3 regions of the Sphaerisporangium sp. NBC_01403 genome follow, and region 3 is predicted to be linked to each of the others. Evidence: riboswitches for the same ligand, from Rfam matches in the RefSeq annotation. Region 3 holds a riboswitch; each other region holds the start of a gene.
The links. Region 3 has a riboswitch for cobalamin ahead of OG589_RS03000 ((2Fe-2S) ferredoxin domain-containing protein). Riboswitches for the same ligand answer to the same signal wherever they lie in the genome.
Positions count from the first base shown of each region.

Region 1: linked by a shared signal. The riboswitch ahead of metE (5-methyltetrahydropteroyltriglutamate--homocysteine S-methyltransferase) and the one ahead of OG589_RS03000 ((2Fe-2S) ferredoxin domain-containing protein) in region 3 are both predicted to bind cobalamin.
Region 2: linked by a shared signal. The riboswitch ahead of cobN (cobaltochelatase subunit CobN) and the one ahead of OG589_RS03000 ((2Fe-2S) ferredoxin domain-containing protein) in region 3 are both predicted to bind cobalamin.

Region 1 covers NZ_CP109534.1:2,404,145-2,410,856, forward strand. The annotation lists gene metE (5-methyltetrahydropteroyltriglutamate--homocysteine S-methyltransferase) at 1-1,735, opposite strand, end outside; cobalamin riboswitch at 1,883-2,090, opposite strand; gene cobF (precorrin-6A synthase (deacetylating)) at 2,251-3,009, shown strand; gene OG589_RS10625 (NAD-dependent epimerase/dehydratase family protein) at 3,277-4,158, shown strand; gene OG589_RS10630 (enolase C-terminal domain-like protein) at 4,155-5,429, shown strand; gene OG589_RS10635 (GPGG-motif small membrane protein) at 5,579-5,728, opposite strand; gene OG589_RS10640 (hypothetical protein) at 5,790-6,161, opposite strand; gene OG589_RS10645 (hypothetical protein) at 6,485-6,712, opposite strand, start outside.
Region 2 covers NZ_CP109534.1:6,265,147-6,271,858, reverse strand. The annotation lists gene OG589_RS27935 (precorrin-2 C(20)-methyltransferase) at 1-742, shown strand, start outside; gene OG589_RS27930 (cobalt-precorrin-6A reductase) at 747-1,487, opposite strand; gene OG589_RS27925 (cobalt-precorrin-5B (C(1))-methyltransferase) at 1,664-2,752, shown strand; gene cobG (precorrin-3B synthase) at 2,777-4,156, opposite strand; cobalamin riboswitch at 4,174-4,373, shown strand; gene cobN (cobaltochelatase subunit CobN) at 4,407-6,712, shown strand, end outside.
Region 3 covers NZ_CP109534.1:699,135-705,846, forward strand. The annotation lists gene OG589_RS02975 (cobalamin-binding protein) at 1-521, shown strand, start outside; gene OG589_RS02980 ((2Fe-2S)-binding protein) at 535-1,245, opposite strand; gene OG589_RS02985 (ABC transporter ATP-binding protein) at 1,242-2,042, opposite strand; gene OG589_RS02990 (FecCD family ABC transporter permease) at 2,039-3,106, opposite strand; gene OG589_RS02995 (ABC transporter substrate-binding protein) at 3,103-4,008, opposite strand; gene OG589_RS03000 ((2Fe-2S) ferredoxin domain-containing protein) at 4,101-4,409, opposite strand; cobalamin riboswitch at 4,498-4,690, opposite strand; gene OG589_RS03005 (superoxide dismutase) at 4,966-5,568, opposite strand; gene OG589_RS03010 (Dyp-type peroxidase) at 5,991-6,712, opposite strand, start outside.

The DNA of each region.
Region 1 (6,712 bases), 1.7 Mb from region 3:
CGAAGGACCAGGCGAGCATGGTGACGGGCCCGGTGAGCATGCCCTTGACCGGGCGGCTCGTCTGGGACTGGGCATAGCGGGTCCAGGCCAGGGTCATCGGCTTGGGACGCGAGATGTCCCCGGCCAGGATCGGCGGGCGAACGTACCGGGTGCCGTAGGACTGGACCCAGCCGTGCTGGGTGGCCAGGTACCCGTCGAGCTGTTCGGCGAAGTACTGGACCATGTCGTTGCGTTCCGGCTCGCCGTGCACCAGGACGTCGATTCCCGCCTGCTCCTGGAAGGCGAGGACCTCGCGTATCTCGGCGGCGATGCGCTCGTCATAGGCCGCGGCGTCGATGCGTCCCGCTCGCAGGTCGGCTCGGGCGACCCGGAGCTCGGCGGTCTGCGGGAACGAGCCGATGGTGGTGGTCGGCAGCAGGGGCAGATCAAGCCGGGCGCGCTGGGCGGCGGCCCGTTCGGCGTACGGCTGGGGACGGCGCGCGTCGGCGGAGGTGACGGCCGCGCTGCGGGCCCGTACGGCCAGATCCCGGGTGAGCGGCGAGTTCGCGCGGGAGGCCAGGGCGGCCCGGTTGTCGAAGAGCTGGTCGGCGATGGCGGGGGTGTCCTGGGTGAGTGCCCGGGTGAGGGTGACGACCTCGGCGGTCTTCTGCCGGGCGAAGGCCAGCCAGCGGGCGACCTCCGGTTCGAGCTCTGCTTCGGCTCTGGCGTCGAGGGGGACGTGCAACAGGGAGCAGGAGGTCGCCACGTCCACGCGGTCGGCCAGGCCCAGCAGGGTCGCCAGCGTCGCCAGCGACGCCTCCAGGTCGTTGATCCAGATGTTGCGGCCGTCCACGACGCCGGCGACGAGCCGCTTGCCGGGAAGGCCTCCCGCACTGGCGAGCAGGTCCAGGTTGGCCGCCGCGGGCCCGGTGAAGTCCAGGGCCAAGCCCTCGACGGGCGCGCCGGCCAGGATCGGAAGGGCCTCGCCGAGGTGGCCGAAGTAGCTGCCCACGAGGATCTTCGGCCGGCCCTCCAATTCGCCGAGTTCCCGGTAGGCGCGGGCGACGGCGTCAAGGACGGCGGGCGGCTGGTCCTGGACCAGGGCGGGCTCGTCGAGCTGCACCCACGTGGCGCCCGCGGTCCGCAGGGCCGCGAGCACCTCGGCGTAGACGGGGAGGAGCCGGTCCAGCAGGGTGACGGGCTCGAAGTCCTGTGCGACGCCGGGCGCGGGCTTGGCGAGCAGCAGGTAGGTGATGGGACCCACCAGAACGGGCCGAGGATCGTGCCCGAGCGCGAGGGCTTCGCGCAACTCGCCGACGGCCTTGGCGGGGTCGGCGGTGAAGGCGGTCTCCGGCCCCAGCTCGGGGACCAGGTAGTGGTAGTTGGTGTCGAACCACTTGGTCATCTCCAAGGGCGCGACATCCTGGGTGCCACGGGCCATCGCGAAATAGCCGTCGAGCGCGTCGGCCCGGACGGCCGCGCGGTGGCGTTCGGGGATCGCCCCGAGCATGACGGTGGTGTCCAGCACGTGGTCGTAGAGCGAGAAGTCCCCGGTGGGGACCTCCTGGATGCCGGCGTCGGCAAGCTGCCGCCAGGTTTCCAGGCGCAACTGCGCGGCGATGCGACGCAGGTCGCCGGCGGTGACCCGGCCCGCCCAGTAGCCCTCGATCGCCTTCTTCAGCTCACGGTCCGGCCCCTGACGCGGGTAGCCGTGGACGGTGGCGATCGATGAGGGGGTGGTGGAAATCTCAGCCACGAACTCTCCTTCGCGAGTCACGTATGGACATCGCGGCCCCGGAGAGGCGGAGATACGGCCGATCGGCACGCGTGCGGGTGCAAGCCTGCTGGTCCGCCGGCCCGCCCTCGAGGCCATCGACGTCGCCGCGCGCGGTCGCGCGCGGGCAGTGGCAGGTCTTCGGACTCGCGAGCACGCCGGGGCTTACCGAGCCCGGGCACCTACTGGCCGTCGCTTCCCTGACCCGATATCCGGATCCAGTGCGTGTGACGGCGGTCGTTCCCACTCACCGCTGCGGGGCAGTCCCGGAATTGGACGAGCTTGCGAGCAGAGCAGGCAAGCGCTTCCGCACCGGGTTCCCTCTTACGACGCCACTGCCTGGCCGGCAGGGCGAACCGACTGCGCGTCCAGCCTAAGCGCAACCGGCTCCCAGGCCAACATCCTGATCCGCGCACCCGGTGACAGAGCAACCCCGGACAACTCGGCGCCACGCACGCCTGGTGGGCCGGCCGTGCGGGAACGGCAGACTTGCCCCTGTGAAGAGAATCCTCATCATCGGCGTGGGCGCCGGGGACCCCGAGTACCTGACCATTCAGGCGGTCAAGGCCATCCAGCGGGCCGACGTCTTCTTCCTGCTGGACAAGGGGGAGGAGAAGGACGAGCTCATCCGGTTGCGGCAGGACATGATCGAGGAGTACGCCCGGGGACCCTACCGCGTCGTCCAGGCCCGCGACCCCGACCGCGACCGCACCAGCCCCGCCTACGCCACCGCCGTGCGGGACTGGCGCACGCGCCGCGCCGACCTCTACGAGCGGCTCATCCTCCACGAGCTGGGCGAGGACCAGACCGGCGCCTTCCTCGTCTGGGGCGACCCCTGCCTGTACGACAGCACGCTGGCCATCATCGAGGACGTTGCGGGCCGAGGCGGCGCGCGGTTCGGCTACGAGGTGATTCCCGGGATCAGCAGCGTGTCCGCCCTGGCGGCCAGGCACCGCACCACCCTGACCCAGGTCGGCCGGCCCGTACGCATCACCACCGGCCGCCGGCTCTCCGAAGCCGCCTCCGAGACGGCCGGCGACGTCGTCGTCATGCTCGATGCCCACTGCGCCTTCGCCGGGCTTCCGGACGCTCCCGATCTCGACATCTCCTGGGGCGCCTATCTCGGCACGCCGGACGAGATCCTGGTGTCCGGCCGTGTCCGCGACGTCGCGGAGCACATCCACGAGCTACGGACGCGAGCACGCGAACGCAAGGGCTGGATCATGGACACCTACCTGCTGAGACGCCGTTCCTGACGGCCACACGCCCGGGACGCCACGATCGTGTCGTCCTGGACCGCCCCGGGCCTGGGCCAGGGACCAGGACACCCACAGGGGGGTGGCGCAGAGCAGCCGGCCGGGGACCTGGTGACGTCGTCGGTGAAGCGGCGGCGTGCCGGTCAGAGCCGGCGGAAGGCCGGCGGCTCTCCGGGTGAGGAGCACCCGGGCAGGGGCCGGTCGCGGGGGAAGGCATAGCTTTGGGCGAGAACGCATCAACCCGCGACTGTTCAGGTGGTGAACTGATTGATCCGCGACCCGCGCCGGATCCTGGTGACCGGCGCGGCGGGCAGGCTCGGGCGTGCCACGCTCGGCCTGCTCGCCCATGAAGGCGTCCCGGCGACCGCACTGGACCTCGACGACCCCGGGAACCTTCCGGCCGACCGGGTGGTGACCGGCAGCGCGGAGGATGTGGAGGCCGTGCGCGCCGCCCTGGACGGGGTGGACACCGTGATCCACTGCGCCGCGCTGGCGGCGCCGAGCCTCGGCACGGCGGAGCAGGTGTTCGCCGGGAACACCCGGGCCACCTTCGTCGTCCTTGAGGAGGCGGCCCAGGCGGGCGTGCGGCGGGCCGTGATCGCCAGCAGCTTCTCGGTACTCGGCCTGCCCTGGTCGCCGCGCGAGCTGCATCCGGCGTACGTGCCGATCGACGAGAACCTGCCGCTCCAGGTGGAGGATCCGTACGCGCTGTCGAAGCAGGTGGACGAGGCGACCGCCGCGATGATGGCCCGCCGCTACGGCATGGACTCGGTGGCGCTGCGCTTCCCCCTGCTCGGCGGACCGGCCGACCAGCTTCCCGGCCGGGCGGCGAACTACGCCGCCGATCCTCGGTCGGGCGCGCACGAGCTGTGGACCTATCTCGACACCAGGGACGCCGCCCGGGCGAACTGGCTCGCCGCGACCCGCCCGGTGACGGGCGCCCAGGTGCTGTTCGTCGCCGCGCCGACGACCCTGGCCCCGCAGCCCACCGAGGAGCTCCTCGACCGGTTCCACCCCGGCGCCGAACGACGGGCACCCCTGCCGGGCCGTACGGCGCCCATCGACGTGAGCGCCGCCGCCGCCCTGCTCGGCTTCCGTGCCGAGCACCTGTACCCGGTCGAGCCGGCCTCCGACCTGGTGATCCCGTGAGCGCGCCCGTGGACGGCGTGATGCCGCAGACCCAGGCGCCCTGGCCGGCGCGCGACGGCCTCCGCGTCACCGGCGTACGGCCGATCGTGACCGCGCCGGAAGGCGTCCCGCTCGTCGTGGTGCGGGTCGACACCAACGACCCCGGGCTGTACGGCCTCGGGTGCGCCACCTTCACCCAGCGGTTCCACGCCGTCGCCACGACCGTCGAGCGGCACGTCGCGCCCATGCTGATCGGCCGGCACCCGGCCGACATCGAGGACATCACCCGCATGGTGCACCTGTCGTCCTACTGGCGGGGCGGCCCGGTGCTCAACAGCGCGCTGTCCGGCGTGGACCAGGCGCTGTGGGACATCGCGGGCAAGCGTGCGGGCATGCCCGTCTACGAGCTGCTGGGCGGGCGGGTGCGGGCGGCGGCCGAGCTGTACCTGCACGCGGGCGGCGCCTCGATGTCCGAGACCATCGCCGAGGCCCACAGGATCATCGCCGACGGGTTCCGGCACGTCCGGGTGCAGGTCGGGCAGCCGGGGCTCGGTAGTTACGGCGCGCCGGGGAAGGGGGGCGGCTACCCCGGCCGCCCCAACCCCGACGGCTGGGACGTCCAGCACTACCTGCGCACCACGCCAGAGCTGATGGCGAGGGCACGGGCCGAGCTGGGGGAGGAGATCGAGCTGCTGCACGACGTGCACCACCGGCTCACGGTGAAGCAGGCCGTCGGCCTGGTGCGCGCGCTGGAGCCCTACCGGCTGTTCTTCCTGGAGGACCCGATCCCGCTCGAGCTGTACGACCGGCTTCCCGAGGTACGGGCCGCCGCGCCGATGCCGATCGCGGTCGGCGAGCAGGTCTCCTCGGTCGCCGACGCCGCCCGCCTCGTCACCGGGGGCGGCGTCGACCTGCTGCGCGTGCACGTGTCGGCGGTGGGCGGGCTCACTCCCGTACGCAAGCTGGTGGCGCTGTGCGAGCTGATGGGCGTGGGCACCGCCTGGCACGCGCCCGCCGACGTCTCGCCGGTCGGCGCGGCGGCCAACGTGGCGCTCGACGTGACGACCCCGGCGTTCGCGATCCAGGAGGGGCACGTCTACAACGACGCGACCCTGGAGGTCTTCCCCGGCACGCTCGTACCGCGCGGCGGCTACCTGTACCCGAGCGACGCGCCCGGCTGGGGCGTCGACCTCGACGAGGCGGCGGCGGCCGCCCATCCGCCGGTGACGCACCTGTTCGAGCGCTGGGCAGCCACCGTCCGCCGTCCCGACGGCGGCATCGAGGCGCCATGAGTAAGGGCCGGGCGCCCTCCGCTGGGGAGGGCGCCCGGCCCCGCATATCGGTGTCACCGCCCGCCCACGGCCCCGGCGCCTTCGCCGGCCGGGCGAGCGGTCAAGGACCGGCGATTCCTGGATGATCCGCTGGGCACGGTCTCCCGTGCCTAGACATTGAAGATGCTCACTCCTCCGGGCCCGACCAGCAGGCCGACCACGATGAGTACCACGCCCCACAGGATGTCACGGCGGGCCAGCAGGACGTAGATGCCAGAGATGACGAGGACGACTGCGAGGATCCACAACAAGGTAGCCATGACCAGGCCGCTGCCCGGGCGCCGGACCGGTAAACGGGACCGGCCCGCCTAAGCGGTCACGTCAGTCGTCGTCGCATTCCTCGTCGTCGTCCTGCCCCGGCGCGTCCTCCTCCGCCTTCTCCTTCTTGGAGCTCGGCTTCCTGTGCTTCTTCGGGACGATGACGATGACCTTGAGGGTGATGTTGCAGATCTTGGCGTGCTTGCACAGCGCGTTCTGGACGGTGGTCGCCCCGCCCGCGGTGCTGGCCGAGGTGTGCTGGAAGCCGCGGTTGCTCGAGGGGCTATTGACGGAGAAGATGTTGCGGTTGCGGGTGCCGTTCCCGTCGTGGCTGCGCACCCCGCCGCGGTCGTCATCGTCGCCGCCGCCGTCTCTCGCGGTGTGCTGCGTGGAGGGGCGTTCCGCGCGTGCGCTCGCCGGGGACGGCGTGATCACCCCGATGAGCGTCGTCAGAGCGGCTACACCCGCAAGAAAGCACACAGCGACGGTTCTCCGGGCGAGACTAATCCGGTAATGCTGACAAATCATTGTTTGTCGCCCCCTGCTGGATCGGACTGAGTCCAGGCAGGGAGTTCCCTCGATCCAGACCCGATCGCCAACATACCGGCTATCGGGGCGTAGGTCGCGTTCCCGGTGATTCACCCCCAGATTATTACCGCATCATTGCCCTGGGTAATGGTTAAATCCGACAAGCTATCTGCAAACCTGATGAATAACGAAATAGACCACGTGCCGGAATGGACCTTCCGGGCGACGCACTACCGATGCTTCCGGAGGTTCAATCGGGCCTTCTGGACGATCTTGCAGATACGCACCTTCTTCTTGCAGATGGCCGACTCGGTGTGGCTGTTTCCGCCCAGGGTGGTGTTCGACACGTTCTGCAGGCCGGTGATGACCGTGGGGCTGAGGATCTCCGAATAGCTCTTGTTGCCCCGGCCGTTTCCGTTGCGCATGTGGATGGGGCCGTGGTCGTCGGTCACGAGGGC
Region 2 (6,712 bases), 4.5 Mb from region 3:
GGGGGAGGTCGTCGTGGTGGGGCTCGGGCCGGCGGGGCGGCCCTGGCTGACACCGGAGGCCCAGGACGCCCTGGCGACCGCCGATGACCTCGTCGGCTACGGCCCGTACCTGAACCGGGTGGCTCAGAACCCGCGCCAGCGCAGGCACCCGACGGACAACCGCGTCGAGGCGGAGCGGGCCGCGCACGCGCTGGAGCTGGCGAAGGCGGGCTCCCGCGTCGCGGTGGTGTCCTCGGGCGACCCCGGAGTGTTCGCGATGGCCAGCGCCGTGCTGGAGGTGGCGTGCGAGCCGAGGTTCGCCGGGGTGCCGGTGCGCGTGGTGCCGGGGCTGACGGCCGCACACGCCGTCGCCGCGCGGGCCGGCGCGCCGCTCGGGCACGACTACTGCGTGCTCTCCCTGTCCGACCAGCTCAAGCCGTGGGACGTCATCGCCGCGCGCATCACCGCCGCCGCCCGTGCCGATCTGGTGCTGGCGATCTACAACCCGGCGTCGCGGACCCGTACGTGGCAGGTGGCCACGGCGCGGGACCTCCTGCTGGAGCACCGCGCCCCGGACACGCCCGTGGTCATCGGACGGGACGTCGGCGGCCCCGAGGAGAGCCTGCGCGTCACCACCCTGGCCAAGCTGGACCCGGCCGACGTCGACATGCGCTGCCTGCTGGTCATCGGCTCCTCGACCACCCGCACGGAGGACCGGAACGGCCACCCCGTCGTCTTCACCCCACGCCGCTACCCGGCCTGACGGCTCATGCGAGGTGCTGGAGCCAGGTGAGGGCCTCTTCCGTGGTCCGCACCGTGGGGGCCTCCGGTAGCGGCGGGCGGCGGACCACGACGACGGGGAGGCCGAGCTCACGTGCGGCGGCGAGCTTGGCCATGGTCATCGTTCCGCCGCTGTCCTTGGTGACCAGCACGTCGACGCGGTGGTGGCGCATCAGCGCGCGCTCGCCGTCCAGCGTGTACGGACCCCGGTCACGCAGGAGGTGGGAACGGCGTGGAAGCGGCGGATCGGGTGGGTCGACCGTACGGATCAGGAACCACAGGTCGTCAAGGCCGGCGAAGGCGGACAGCCCCTGACGCCCGGAGGTGAGGAAGACCCGCCGTCCGAGCCCCGGCAGTGACGCTGCGGCTTCCGGCAGGGATGACGTCCAGTGCCAGTCGTCTCCGGCTTCCTGCCGCCATCCGGGCCGCCGCAGGATGAGCAGGGGTACCCCCGCCGCGGCGGTGGCGCGTACGGCGGAGGCGGTGATCCGCTCGGCGAACGGGTGAGTGGCGTCGACCACGGCCTGGATGCCCTGCTCGCGCAGCCAGTCCGCCAGGCGTTCCGGCCCGCCGAACCCCCCGACGCGCACCTCTCCCTCGGGAAGGCGGGGATCGGTCACCCGGCCCGCGAGCGAGGAGATCACGCGGACCTCGGGACGGCCGGCGAGCGCCGCCGCCAGCGCCCGCGCCTCCCCGGTCCCCCCGAGAACGAGGACGCCTGCCTTCACCAGCCGCTCCTGCCGTGTACCAAGAAGTGTGCCCTCATCGAGGGATCCTTCCGGATATTAGGACGTCCACCCTCATGGGCGCCCCGCCGGATACCGGGATGCCGTGCGGCCTGGGTGGATGCCAGCACGCCTGACCTCGTCGGGTTGTCCGGTTTCGCGTGGTACATCCTTGACGCATGAGCACTGCCCTGCGACATGGCTGGACCACCGGTGCGTGTGCCACGGCGGCCACCACGGCCGCGTACACGGCGTTGCTCACCGGGGCGTTCCCCGACCCCGTGGAGATCCTGCTGCCACGGGGGCAGCGCCCGGCGTTCGCGCTCGCCACCGAGGAGCTCACCGGCCCCCTGACCGGCTCGGCCATGGCCCGGGCCGGAGTGGTCAAGGACGCGGGGGACGATCCGGACGTCACCCACGGTGCGCTGATCTTCTCGACCGTACGGCACGGCGCGCCGGGGACCGGTGTCGCATTCCGCGCGGGGCCCGGGGTGGGCACGGTCACCAAGCCCGGGCTGCCACTGGAGGTGGGGGAGCCGGCGATCAACCCGGTGCCCCGGCAGATGATGCGCGAGCACGTCGAACGGGTCGCCGCCAGGTGCGGCGGTAGCGGCGACGTCGTCGTGGAGCTCTCGGTGGAGCACGGCGAGGAGCTGGCCCGGCGCACGTGGAATCCCCGCCTGGGCATCCTCGGCGGCCTGTCCATCCTCGGCACCACCGGGGTCGTGGTCCCCTACTCGTGCTCGGCCTGGATCGACAGCATCAGGCGCGGCATCGACGTCGCCCGCGCCGCCGGGCACACGCACGTCGCCGCGTGCACGGGCAGCACGTCGGAGCGGGTCGCCGCCGGGCTGTACGGGCTTCCGGACGACGCGCTACTGGACATGGGCGACTTCGCCGGGGCCGTGCTGAAGTACCTGCGCAGGCATCCGGTCCCTCGGCTGACGGTCGCCGGGGGCATCGGCAAGCTGTCCAAGCTCGCCGACGGCCATCTCGACCTGCACTCGGGCCGCTCGCAGGTCAGCACCGAGGCGCTCGCCACGCTGGTCCGGGAGGCGGGCGGCAGCGTCGACCTGGCTGATCGGGTGCTGCACGCGAACACCGCGTTACAGGCGCTGCAACTCTGTCAGCAGGAGAACCTGCCCCTCGGGGACCTGGTGGCCGAGCGGGCCAGGGTGGCGTCGGCCGGAGTGCTGCGTGGAGCTCCCGTACAGGTGGACGTCGTGGTCATCGACCGCGCGGGCACCATCGTCGGCCGCGCCGGCTGACACTCCCTGACGGGCGAACCCTGTTCAGCCGGTCCTCCTGGCCGTGGCGACCGCGGCGGCCGTCTCCTCGATGTCCTGGTAGTGCAGGCTCCGGCCGTCCGCGTCGACGCGGTATCCGTTGCCGGTGCCCACCACGAGTACGGCCCGTCCGGTGGGCCGTCCGCACCGGCGCTCGCACCCGGCCCAGTGCACGGGCAGTACGCCGGCCGTCTGGGCGCCGATCAGGGGAAGGCCGGCGCGGGCCGTCGAGCTTGCGGCGTCAGCCTGGACATCGGACAGTGACTTCGCGCAGCCGGGTCGTCCGGTGCAGGCGGTGACCCCGGTCCACGCGGAGGCGGGATCGGTCACCAGCCCGGTGGCCGCCAGCCTGCACAGCCAGGAATCCGCGTCCGCTCCGCTGATGCCGGGCACGATGGCGCCACGCCACGGGGTCAGCCGGATCTCGCCATCTCCCGCCTCCGCCGCCGTCGCGAGCGCGTACGCCTGGGCGGTCGTCAACCGGCCGAGCGGCGGCATGACGACCAGCGTTGCCCGCCTTCCGGGCCGGGACACCAGGCCAAGCGGCGGCGGTGCCGACATATCCGACAAGTCCGGCACGGGGGTGCGGTGGCCGGGTGGTGTGACGCCGGCGAAGTCGCCGAGGCGGGTGGCGATGGTGGCGGGGCCGTCGTCGAGTTCGGCCATGCGCCAGGCCGTCGAGTTCTGGGCGGTACGTTCGGCGAGGAAGGCCTCGGCCGCCGCCATCATGGCGGGTACCGCTCGCGTCAGGGCGATGCGTAGTCCCCGGTCCTCACCAGCCAGGAGCAGCGCCCCCTCGACCTCCTCGCCACCGGCCGGCGCGGGGATCGGGACGAAGGCGACGTCGGCCCCGAGGGCGGTCATGTCGCCTCTGCCGTCGTCGAGGGCGAACAGGAACCGGCCGGGCAGTCCCGCGAGGGCGGGGCGGGCGCAGAGGGCGTGGTCCAGCTCGCGTACGAGCGGCGCCACCTCGATCAGGCCGCGACCGTCGAGCCCGGCCATCGGGGAGGCCAGGATGTTGCGCACCCGCTCGTGGGTGGCGGAGGGCAATAGGCCGGCGGCGGCCATGCCGGAGGCGAACGCGGCCTCTCCCTCGGCGTCCAGCCCCCGTACCTGCACGTTGGCGCGGGACGTCAGCTCGATCACCCCGGAGCCCAGGGCAGTGGCCGCGGCGCCGAGCTCGCGCAGCTGGGCGGCGGTCAGGATGCCCCCCGGCACCCGGATACGGGCGACGGCGCCGTCCGCGGCCGGATGCGTCTGCAACGCACCGGGACAGGCGTCCGGCCGCGACCTGCCGGGAGATCCGTGGAGGTCGTTGCCTGACGTGCTGGGGGATCCCTGGGCGTTGGCGCGCGATGAAAGACCCGGAAGGTCGGCAACTGCCACGTTCAGGATGTTAACCCTACTTGTCGCAATAAGTCGGACTCCGTGATCTGATAGGGGAGCGACGGCACAAGGAGGAAGCCGGTGTGAATCCGGCGCGGTCCCGCCACTGTCACCGGGGAGCGAACCCCACCAGAAGGCCACGGCCCGGCAACGGGCGGGAAGGCCGGGGTGAGCGTCGATCCGGAAGCCAGGAGACTCCAGGCCGTGTGGACCGACGACCCGGGGCGCGGACCCCGAGTGAGGATGTGCCGTGCGCCATCTCCCCGTACTTCTGCTGTCGACCTCCGACACCGACCTGCTGAGCGCGCGCGCGAGTGGCGCCCCGTACCGGCTGGGCAACCCGGCCCGGCTCGCCGTCGAGGACCTCTCCCCGCTGCTCGACGGCGTGGAGCTGGTCGTCGTCCGGCTGCTCGGCGGGCGCCGGGTGTGGGAGGAGGGGCTGGACCTCCTGCTGGCCGGGCCCCGCCCCGTCATCGTCCTCGGGGGCGAGCAGGCTCCCGACGCCGAGCTGATGGAGCTGTCCACCGTCCCCGGAGGGGTGTGCGCGGAGGCGCACGCGTACCTCGCGCACGGCGGCCCCGCCAACCTGGCCGAGCTGCACAGGTTCGTGTCCGACACCGTGCTGCTCACCGGGCACGGCTTCGCCGCCCCGGAGGCCACGCCCGCCTGGGGCATCCTGGACCGCGAGAGCGCCGAGGCATCAGAGGAAAGCGCTGGGCGGCCGGTCGTGGGGGTGCTGTACTACCGGGCGCATCACGTCGCGGGGAACACCGGGTTCGTCGAGGCGCTGTGCGCCGCGATCGAGAATGCCGGGGGACGGGCGCTGCCCGTCTACTGCGCGTCGCTGCGCACCGCCGAGCCCGCCCTGATGGAAGTGCTCGGCGAAGTGGACGCGCTGGTCGTCACCGTGCTCGCGGCGGGCGGCACCCGTCCCGCCACCGCCTCGGCGGGCGGTGACGACGAGGCCTGGGACGTGGGCGCGCTCGCCCGGCTCGACGTTCCCATCCTCCAGGGCCTGTGCCTGACGGGAGACCGGGAGACCTGGGCGGCGAGCGACGACGGGTTGTCCCCCCTGGACGCCGCTTCCCAGGTGGCCATCCCGGAGTTCGACGGGCGGATCATCACCGTGCCGTTCTCCTTCAAGGAGGTCGACGAGGAGGGGCTGACCGTCTACGTGGCGGACCCCGAGCGCGCGGCCCGGGTCGCCGGCATCGCCGTACGGCACGCCACCCTGCGGCACGTGCCCCCGGGGGACAGGCGGATCGCGGTGATGCTGTCGGCCTACCCGACCAAGCACGCGCGCATCGGCAACGCGGTGGGCCTGGACACGCCCGTCAGCGTGGTCCGCCTGCTGGCCGCCATGCGCGCGAGCGGGTACGACATCGGGCCCGAGGGCGAGGGCGGCCTGCCGGGCGTGGACGCCCAGGACGGTGACGCGCTCATCCACGCGCTCATCGCCGCGGGCGGTCAGGACCAGGACTGGCTCACCGAGGAGCAGCTCTCCGGCAACCCGGTACGCATCTCCGCCGCCCGTTACCGGGCCTGGTACGCCACGCTCCCCGATGACCTCCGCGCGGGGATGGAGCGGCACTGGGGGCCGCCGCCCGGCGAGCTGTTCGTCGACCGGTCGCGCGACCCCGAGGGGGAGATCGTGCTGGCGGCCCTGCGCGCCGGGAACATCGTGGTGATGGTGCAGCCGCCGCGCGGGTTCGGCGAGAACCCCATCGCGATCTACCATGACCCCGACCTGCCGCCGAGTCACCACTACCTGGCCGCCTACCGCTGGCTCCAGGACGGGTTCGGGGCGCACGCCGTGGTGCACGTCGGCAAGCACGGCAACCTGGAGTGGCTGCCCGGCAAGTCCGCCGGGATGTCCGCCTCCTGCGGCCCGGACGCCGCGCTCGGCGACCTGCCGCTGATCTACCCGTTCCTGGTGAACGACCCCGGCGAGGGCACCCAGGCCAAGCGCCGCGCCCACGCCACCCTGGTCGACCACCTGGTGCCGCCCATGGCCCGCGCCGACACCTACGGCGACATGGCGCGGCTGGAGCAGCTCCTCGACGAGCACGCCTCCATCGCGGCCATGGACCCCGCCAAGCTGCCCGCGATCCGCGCCCAGATCTGGACCCTCATCCAGGCCGCGAGGCTCGACCACGATCTCGGGCTGGACGACAGGCCGCACGACGCGGAGTTCGACGACTTCCTGCTGCACGTCGACGGCTGGCTGTGCGAGGTCAAGGACGTGCAGATCCGCGACGGCCTGCACGTGCTCGGCCAGGCGCCCGTGGGACAGGCCAGAAGCGACCTGGTGCTGGCGATGCTGCGCGCCCGGCAGATGTGGGCGGGGGCCGAGGCGCTGCCCGGCCTTCGCGAGGCGCTCGGCCTGGCGGAGGACGGCACCGCCGGGCGGGCCGGCACCGACGAGGCCGAGACGGTCGCGGCGGCGCTCGTCCACGGCATGGAGGAGCGCGACTGGGACCCCGGCGCGGTGGAGGAGGTCTGCGCGGCCGTGCTCGGCGCGGCCGTACCGCCGCAGGTCGGGCGGATCCTGGACTT
Region 3 (6,712 bases):
AACGTGTGGGGGACGCGCTGGACGTGTCGGCCATGGCGGCCCGGAGAGTCGATGAGCTGCGCGACCGGATGGCCGCGGTACGCGCCGCGGTGGCCGGCCGTCCGTGTCCGCGGGTGGCGGCCATCGAGTGGCTCGATCCTTTGTGGCCCGCCGGTCACTGGGTTCCCGAGCAGATCCAGGCGGCCGGAGGCGAGCCGCTGCTGGCCGAGGCGGGAGAGCACACCAAGCCCATCGAGTGGGAGGCGCTGCGCGCCTCGCGCCCGGATGTGATCTTGCTGATGCCCTGTGGCTTCAGCCCGGAACGCACCGAGTCCGAATGGCGGTCGCTGACCGTCCTGCCGGGCTGGTCGGACTTGCCGGCGGTGCGTGGCGGTCAGGTATGGGTGCTCGACGGGCCGGCGTACTTCAACCGGCCCGGGCCTCGGGTGGTCCGAGGAGCCGAGATCCTCGCTCATGTCCTGCACGGAGTCACCGCCGGCGCTCCGACCACCCGCGCCCAGGCGCGCCGCGTCGGGGTATGACCCACCGTGGGCGCTAAATCGAGTGTCCGGGGGCTTTGCGGTCCAGTGAGCAGTCGCCGCACTTCCGACCCTCTGGTACGCGATAGTTCAGACAGCAGCTTCGCCGCCGGAATTCCAGCCGGGGTCCGGTGAACTCGCCAAGACCACGCAGTTTCCGCGTTCTGAGCAGGTCAGTGGCGAGCCGCGTGATGGACGGGCCCAGCTCGGGCCAGGCTCGCAGGAGGTCGCGGGCCGCTTCGGCAAGGGCGGAGGCGGCGTTGCCGTGAAGGAGCCGGGGAGCGACCTTGACGCGCAGCCCGGCGGACAGAGGGGCCAAATGATCCTCCATGACCAGCCGATAAAGGACCTGAGTGAGAGTGCCGTCGCGGGGCGCCTCCCAGCCACGGGGCGCGGGTAACCGGAGTTCGGGTCCGTCCACGCGCTGCTGGAGGCCGCCGAGGTCGGGGATGACGCCGTGCACGATGACGCAGCCCAGGATGGGAGACCACAGGCGAGCGGCGTGCCCGAGTTGGACGATGGAGGCGGCGATCCGCGGCTCGGGTGTGCCGTAGCGGGCGGCGCGGGCGGACACGAGGTGCCCCAGTCCTGCCGCGTAGGCGTCCGAGACCGGCCGCCACTCGCCATCCGCGTCGCCGGTGGTGAGAGAGAAGAACGACCCCAGGCCGGCGACGTCGGTCAGGGCGCGAGCCACGGAGACGGACGGGACCGGTCGCAGGGAGGTCATGCCGCTCCCTTCCTCCTGTGCTCAGGGTCCGGGACGACGCTGATCTGCGGGATGCCGGTGCGTGGGTGGACGTTCACTTCGGCGTCCACCTGGTAGACCTCGGTGAGCAGGTCGGCGGTGAGCACCTCGGTGGGTGGGCCGGCCGCGACCAGCCGCCCAGCGTCGAGGACGCAGATCCGGTCGCAGAACGCTGCCGCGAGGTTGAGGTCGTGCAGGGCCACTATGGCGGTCACGCCCAACCGCCGCACCAGGTGGAGGGCATCGAGCTGGTGGCGCAGGTCCAGGTGGTTGGTCGGCTCGTCCAGCACCATCGTCCCGGTCTGCTGGGCCAGAGCACGTGCGATCAGGACACGCTGCTTCTCCCCTCCCGACAGCCGGTCGAACGGGGCTTGGGCGAGGCCGGCGACATCCAGCGCCGCGAGGGCGTCGGTCACGATACGGAGATCCGCGGCGTCATCGCCCTGGAACGCGCGTTTGTAGGGACTGCGGCCCATGGCGACCACGTCGTACACGGTCAGTTCAAACTCGCCCGGCGCTTCTTGCAGCACGGCGGCCAGCCGACGCGCCAGTTGCCTCCCGGTCAGCTGCCAGACGTCGTCGCCGTCCAGCAGGACCCGCCCCGAGGTCGGTCGCAGCGCGCGGTAGAAAGTACGCAGGAGGGTGGACTTCCCTGCGCCGTTGGGTCCCACCAGCGCGACCACCTCGCCCGTGGCGACCTCCAGCGAGACGTCCTCCACCAGTGCCCGGCCCCCGATGACGACGCCGACGCCCTCGGCGCGCAACGTCGCCGCGGTCATGAGGCCGCCCTCCGCCGCATCAGCCACAGGAAGAACGGCCCTCCGGCCAGCGCGGTCAGGATCCCGATCGGGATCTCCTCAGGAGCGATCACACTGCGCGCGGCCAGGTCGGTGGCGATCAGGAAGGCCGCGCCGAGCAGCGCGACGGCGGGTAGCGCACGCCGGTGGTCGGCGCCGACCAGCAGCCGCACCACGTGCGGCAGCATCAGGCCGACGAACCCGATGGTGCCGCTGACCGCGACGATCGCTCCGATCATCAGCGCGATCACCACGAACAGTGCGGCGCGGAAGCGGTGCACGTTCAGACCCAGCGCGGCCGCCGCCTCTTCTCCGGCGAGCAGCAGATTGAGCGGTCGGGACACACCGAGCAGCACACCGGTTCCCGCCAGCACCGCCGCCGCGGGGATCCAGATGAGGTCCCAGGTGGTCCCGGCCAGCCCGCCCAGCGTCCAGCGCAGCGCGGACTCGGCCTTGCGCGGGTCGTCGGAGGTGACGATGAGGTAGCTGGCGACGGCCGAGAGCACCTCGCCCGTGGCGACCCCGGACAGCACCAGCCGCACGGTGGTCATCCGCCCGCCGGCGCGGGCCAGGAAGTAGACCAGCACCAGCGCCGCGAGGGCCCCCAGGAAAGCCGCGAGCGGCAGGGAGAACGCGCCGAGCAGTGACACCGGGAACACCATGACGAGCACCGCGCCGACGCTCGCGCCCGAGGACACCCCGAGCAGCATCGGATCGGCCAGCGGGTTGCGCACCAACGCCTGCAGGGCCATCCCGCACACTGACAGCCCCGCCCCGACGACACCGCACAAAAGGATCCGCGGCAGCCGGACATCCAGCACGATCGTCTCCCGGACCTGGGTCCAGACCGGTTCGGCCAGTGCCGGGTGGAGCCGGTGGGCCAGGATTCCCCACACCTGGCCCGGCGGCAGCCGTACCGAGCCGACCGCGATCCCGGCCGTGACCGCCACCACCACCGCGACGGTGAGCGCCGCGAGGACCAGCGGATACGGCATGCGGGCACGGCGGCCCACGGCGACCGCTCCCGTTTCGACGACCTCGGTCACGCGAAGCTTTCCGGGTGCAGTTGGCGGGCCAGAGAATCCACCGCGGAGGGCACACGCACCCCCAGTACCGTGGACGACAGCGGCAGCACCGCGAAGCGCTGATTTTTGATCGCGGGCACGTCCTTGAGCGCGGGATTGGCCAGCAGGGACTTCCTCTTGTTCTCCAGCGGCTGGTCGCCGTAGTCGTAGATGACGATCACGTCGGGTGCCCGCTCGGCGACCTGCTCGAAGGACACGTCCCCGAAGGACTTGCCCAGATCGCCGAATACGTTCGTCCCGCCCGCCAGCGTGATCATCTCGTTGCCGATCCCGGCGCCGCCCGCGGTGAACGCCGTCTTCTCTCCGCTGTCGAAGACGAACACCTTGGCCGGAGCCACTCCGTCGATCTTGTCCTTGACGCCGTCCAGTACGCCGCGCATGGTGGCGATCCGCCGCTCGGCCCGGTCGGAGACGCCGAAGATCTTGCCGATGGTCCGGACCTCCAGCTCGACCTCGGCCATGGTCACCGGGCCTGTCGGGCAACCTTCGATGTTGAGATAGGAATTGATTCCGCCTGCGGCCAGGGCGGTCCGGCCGCGGCCTTCCTTCTCGTCGAAGGCGCTCTTGAAGCCGCCGTACACGAAGTCGGGCTCGGCCGCCAGCAACGACTCCTGCGAGGGGTATTCCTTGGCCAGCACCGGAACCGCCTGGTAGGCGGCCTGGTACTCGGGCAGGATCTTGTCGTCCAGGTAGGCGGTGCCGGCCATCGACTTCTCCAGGCCGAGGGCGAACATGATCTCGGTGGTGTGCTGGTTGAGGGTCACCACTCGCTGCGGTGGCCGCTGGTAGGTCGTGGTCACCCCGCAGTTGGTGACGGTCACCGGGAAGTCCGCCGTCGACGAACTCGCCGCTGAGGGGCCCATGGGAGAAGGGGGGCTCTGTCCTGCGGCTCCGCAGCCGGAGATCAGCATGGCGGCGGATAGCAGAAGCAGAAAGGGCAGCGAGCGGCGGCTCGTCATCGACGGGTCCTTTCCCGGGCAGAGCCGGTTCGGCGGGGTGGAGTGAAGATGTGCAGAGTGAGGATCTCGGGAGGCTCGGCCACTCCCGGGCCGCCGGCGCGGATCCAGGCGGCGATGTCGCGGGCCGCGTCCGGTTGGTTGACCAGGCCCAGCCAGACCGGGCGACCGCCCATCGTGCGTCCTGCCGGCGAAGGGTGGACCACGACAACGTTGGCCTGCTCGCACACGTCCAAGCACTCGGTGACGCGTACCTCGGCGATTTCGCCCAGGAAGCGCACCGGCTCCTCGTGATCCAGGCTCGTCACCTTGCCGGTTCCGCAGCAACAGCCGCGGCAGACGGTGACCCTGCTCATGACGACGACCACGGTCCTCTCTTGGGGAGATCCGCCCCAATTTCCCTGAGGAGGCGACCGCGTGAGTCTCCTGGCTCTCGGGTCACAGCTCGTCCCGGCCTTCCCACCCGCACGCGGGCAGTGGCTTGTTCGGGATCCGCTCGCCGATCACAGTGGCGGGACCGCGCCGGATTCACACCGGCTTCCTCGTTCCGCCGTCGCCTACAGCGACCATGGTCGCACAACCGCGACATCTCGGGCAAAGAGCTACATGGAGTGCCTGGAACCGTGAGGTCCTCTGCCATGACCTGTGATCGGCGTACGAGTGGGCCCGGTGCGCATTGGATGTGTACGCACCGGGCCCGGAGGAGGTCAGCCGGCGTGCCCCGTCCCGCCCACCTGGGCCACCTGCGTCAAGTACAGGGTGGTGTCGCCGGGGGCGAGCAGACGGATGCGGGGTGCGGCGCCCGGCCGCCCGGTTGGATAGCGATGCAAGGAAGGCCGGTCGGCGGGCGCCGCGGTCATGGGGTCATGCGCCCTTGGCGGCGGTGAATCGGGCGATGACGTCGTTCCAGTTGATGAGGGACCAGAGCTTCTGGACGTAGTCGGGACGCACGTTGCGGTACTGCAGGTAGTAGGCGTGTTCCCAGGCGTCGAAGACCAGCAGCGGGGTGGTGTTCATGCCGACGTTGCCGTGGTGGTCGTAGACCTGCTCGACCACCAGGCGGCGGGCGAGCGGCTCCCAGGCCAGGATGCCCCAGCCCGAGCCCTGTACGGTCGAGGTCGCCGTGGTGAGCTGCTTCTGGAACGCCTCGAAGGAGCCGAAGTGCTCGTCGATGGCCGCGCCCAGCTCGCCGTCGGGACGGTCGCCGCCGTCGGGGGAGAGGTTCTGCCAGAAGATCGAGTGCAGGACGTGGCCCGACAGGTTGAAGGCGAAGGTCTTCTCCAGTCCGACCAGCCCGCCGAACTCGCTCTTGTCCCGGGCCTCGGCCAGCTTCTCCAGGGAGTCGTTGGCGCCCTTGACGTAGGCGGCATGGTGCTTGGCGTGATGCAACTCCAAGATCTCACCGGTGATCGCCGGCTCCAGCGCCGCGTAGTCATAGGGCATGTCCGGAAGGGTGTACTGACCCACGGTGGGCTCCTCGCCATGTCGGAACTTATTGCAATATTGTCGCAATAACTTCTACCATGCAGCAGTGGTGTCCATGTGGTGTAGACGGAGCGAGCAGTTCAGAACAGGGACCGGCCGTGCTGCGGGACCCACGCTGTCTCCGTTCGGCGTCTGGCACACCCGGCCGCGCCACGTGCCTCCCGCCCGCCGACATCGATCCGGCCATGCCTGCACGTGACCGCCGACAGGCGTGGCGACATCGCGGTGGAGGGGGGTGTGGACATGGGAACTCCAGGCTCGGCGTCCATGCGGCGGGCACAGGCGCCGGATCGGCCGCCCGGACGAGGTTCCGGCCGGGGAGGGGACAGGCGATGTGCCGCCAGGCGAGCCGGCGGCACGTCGCCGGTGTGATCAGAAGATGATCACAGAGGTTCCTCGGCGGATCACGTCAGGACGGTCTCCCCGATCCAGCCGTCCGGTCCGCACCCCGGGGGAATGGCGAAGACCGCCGAGCCGATCGGAGTCGTCCACTCGTTCAGCAGGTCCGCTTCGGCCAGGCGCCTCTGGATGGGAACGAACTGGCGGGTGATGTCGGCCTGGTAGGAGGCGAACAGCAACCCGGAGTCCGTCGCACCGTCCCGGGTCACTCCCTCGTCGTAGTTGTAGACGCGCCGCAGGATGCGCACGCCCGGGTCCTCGACCCGGGCGCGGCGGATGTGGGCGTACTCGGAGATGACGGGAAAACCCGCGGCGCTGAGCCGTCCGAAGTCCGGTTCGTCGTGTTCCTTGTTCCCGGTCAGCGGGGCGCCGTCACTGAGCCGCCGGCCGATGGTGAATTCCTTGGCCACGGCGTCGGCGGCGTCCCACTTCTCCAGGTTCGTGCGAATCCTTCGCAACACCAATGTGGTGCCCCCATCGGGCGCCCACACGATCCGCTCGAACTCGGGGGTTCCCGCTACGGCGTTGCCGGTCCCGTCGAGCTGGCCCATCACGTTGCGCTGGGTCAGTCCCGGCTGCTGGGAGTGCGCCGCCTGGCGGAAGCCCCGCTGGACCCACCGGACGGTCGCGAACGACCGGGTGTCCTTGACGATCATCCGAAGCGTGTGGGCGACGGTCAGGGGATCGTCCGCGCAGATCTGGACCAGCAGATCCCCGCCGGTCCACC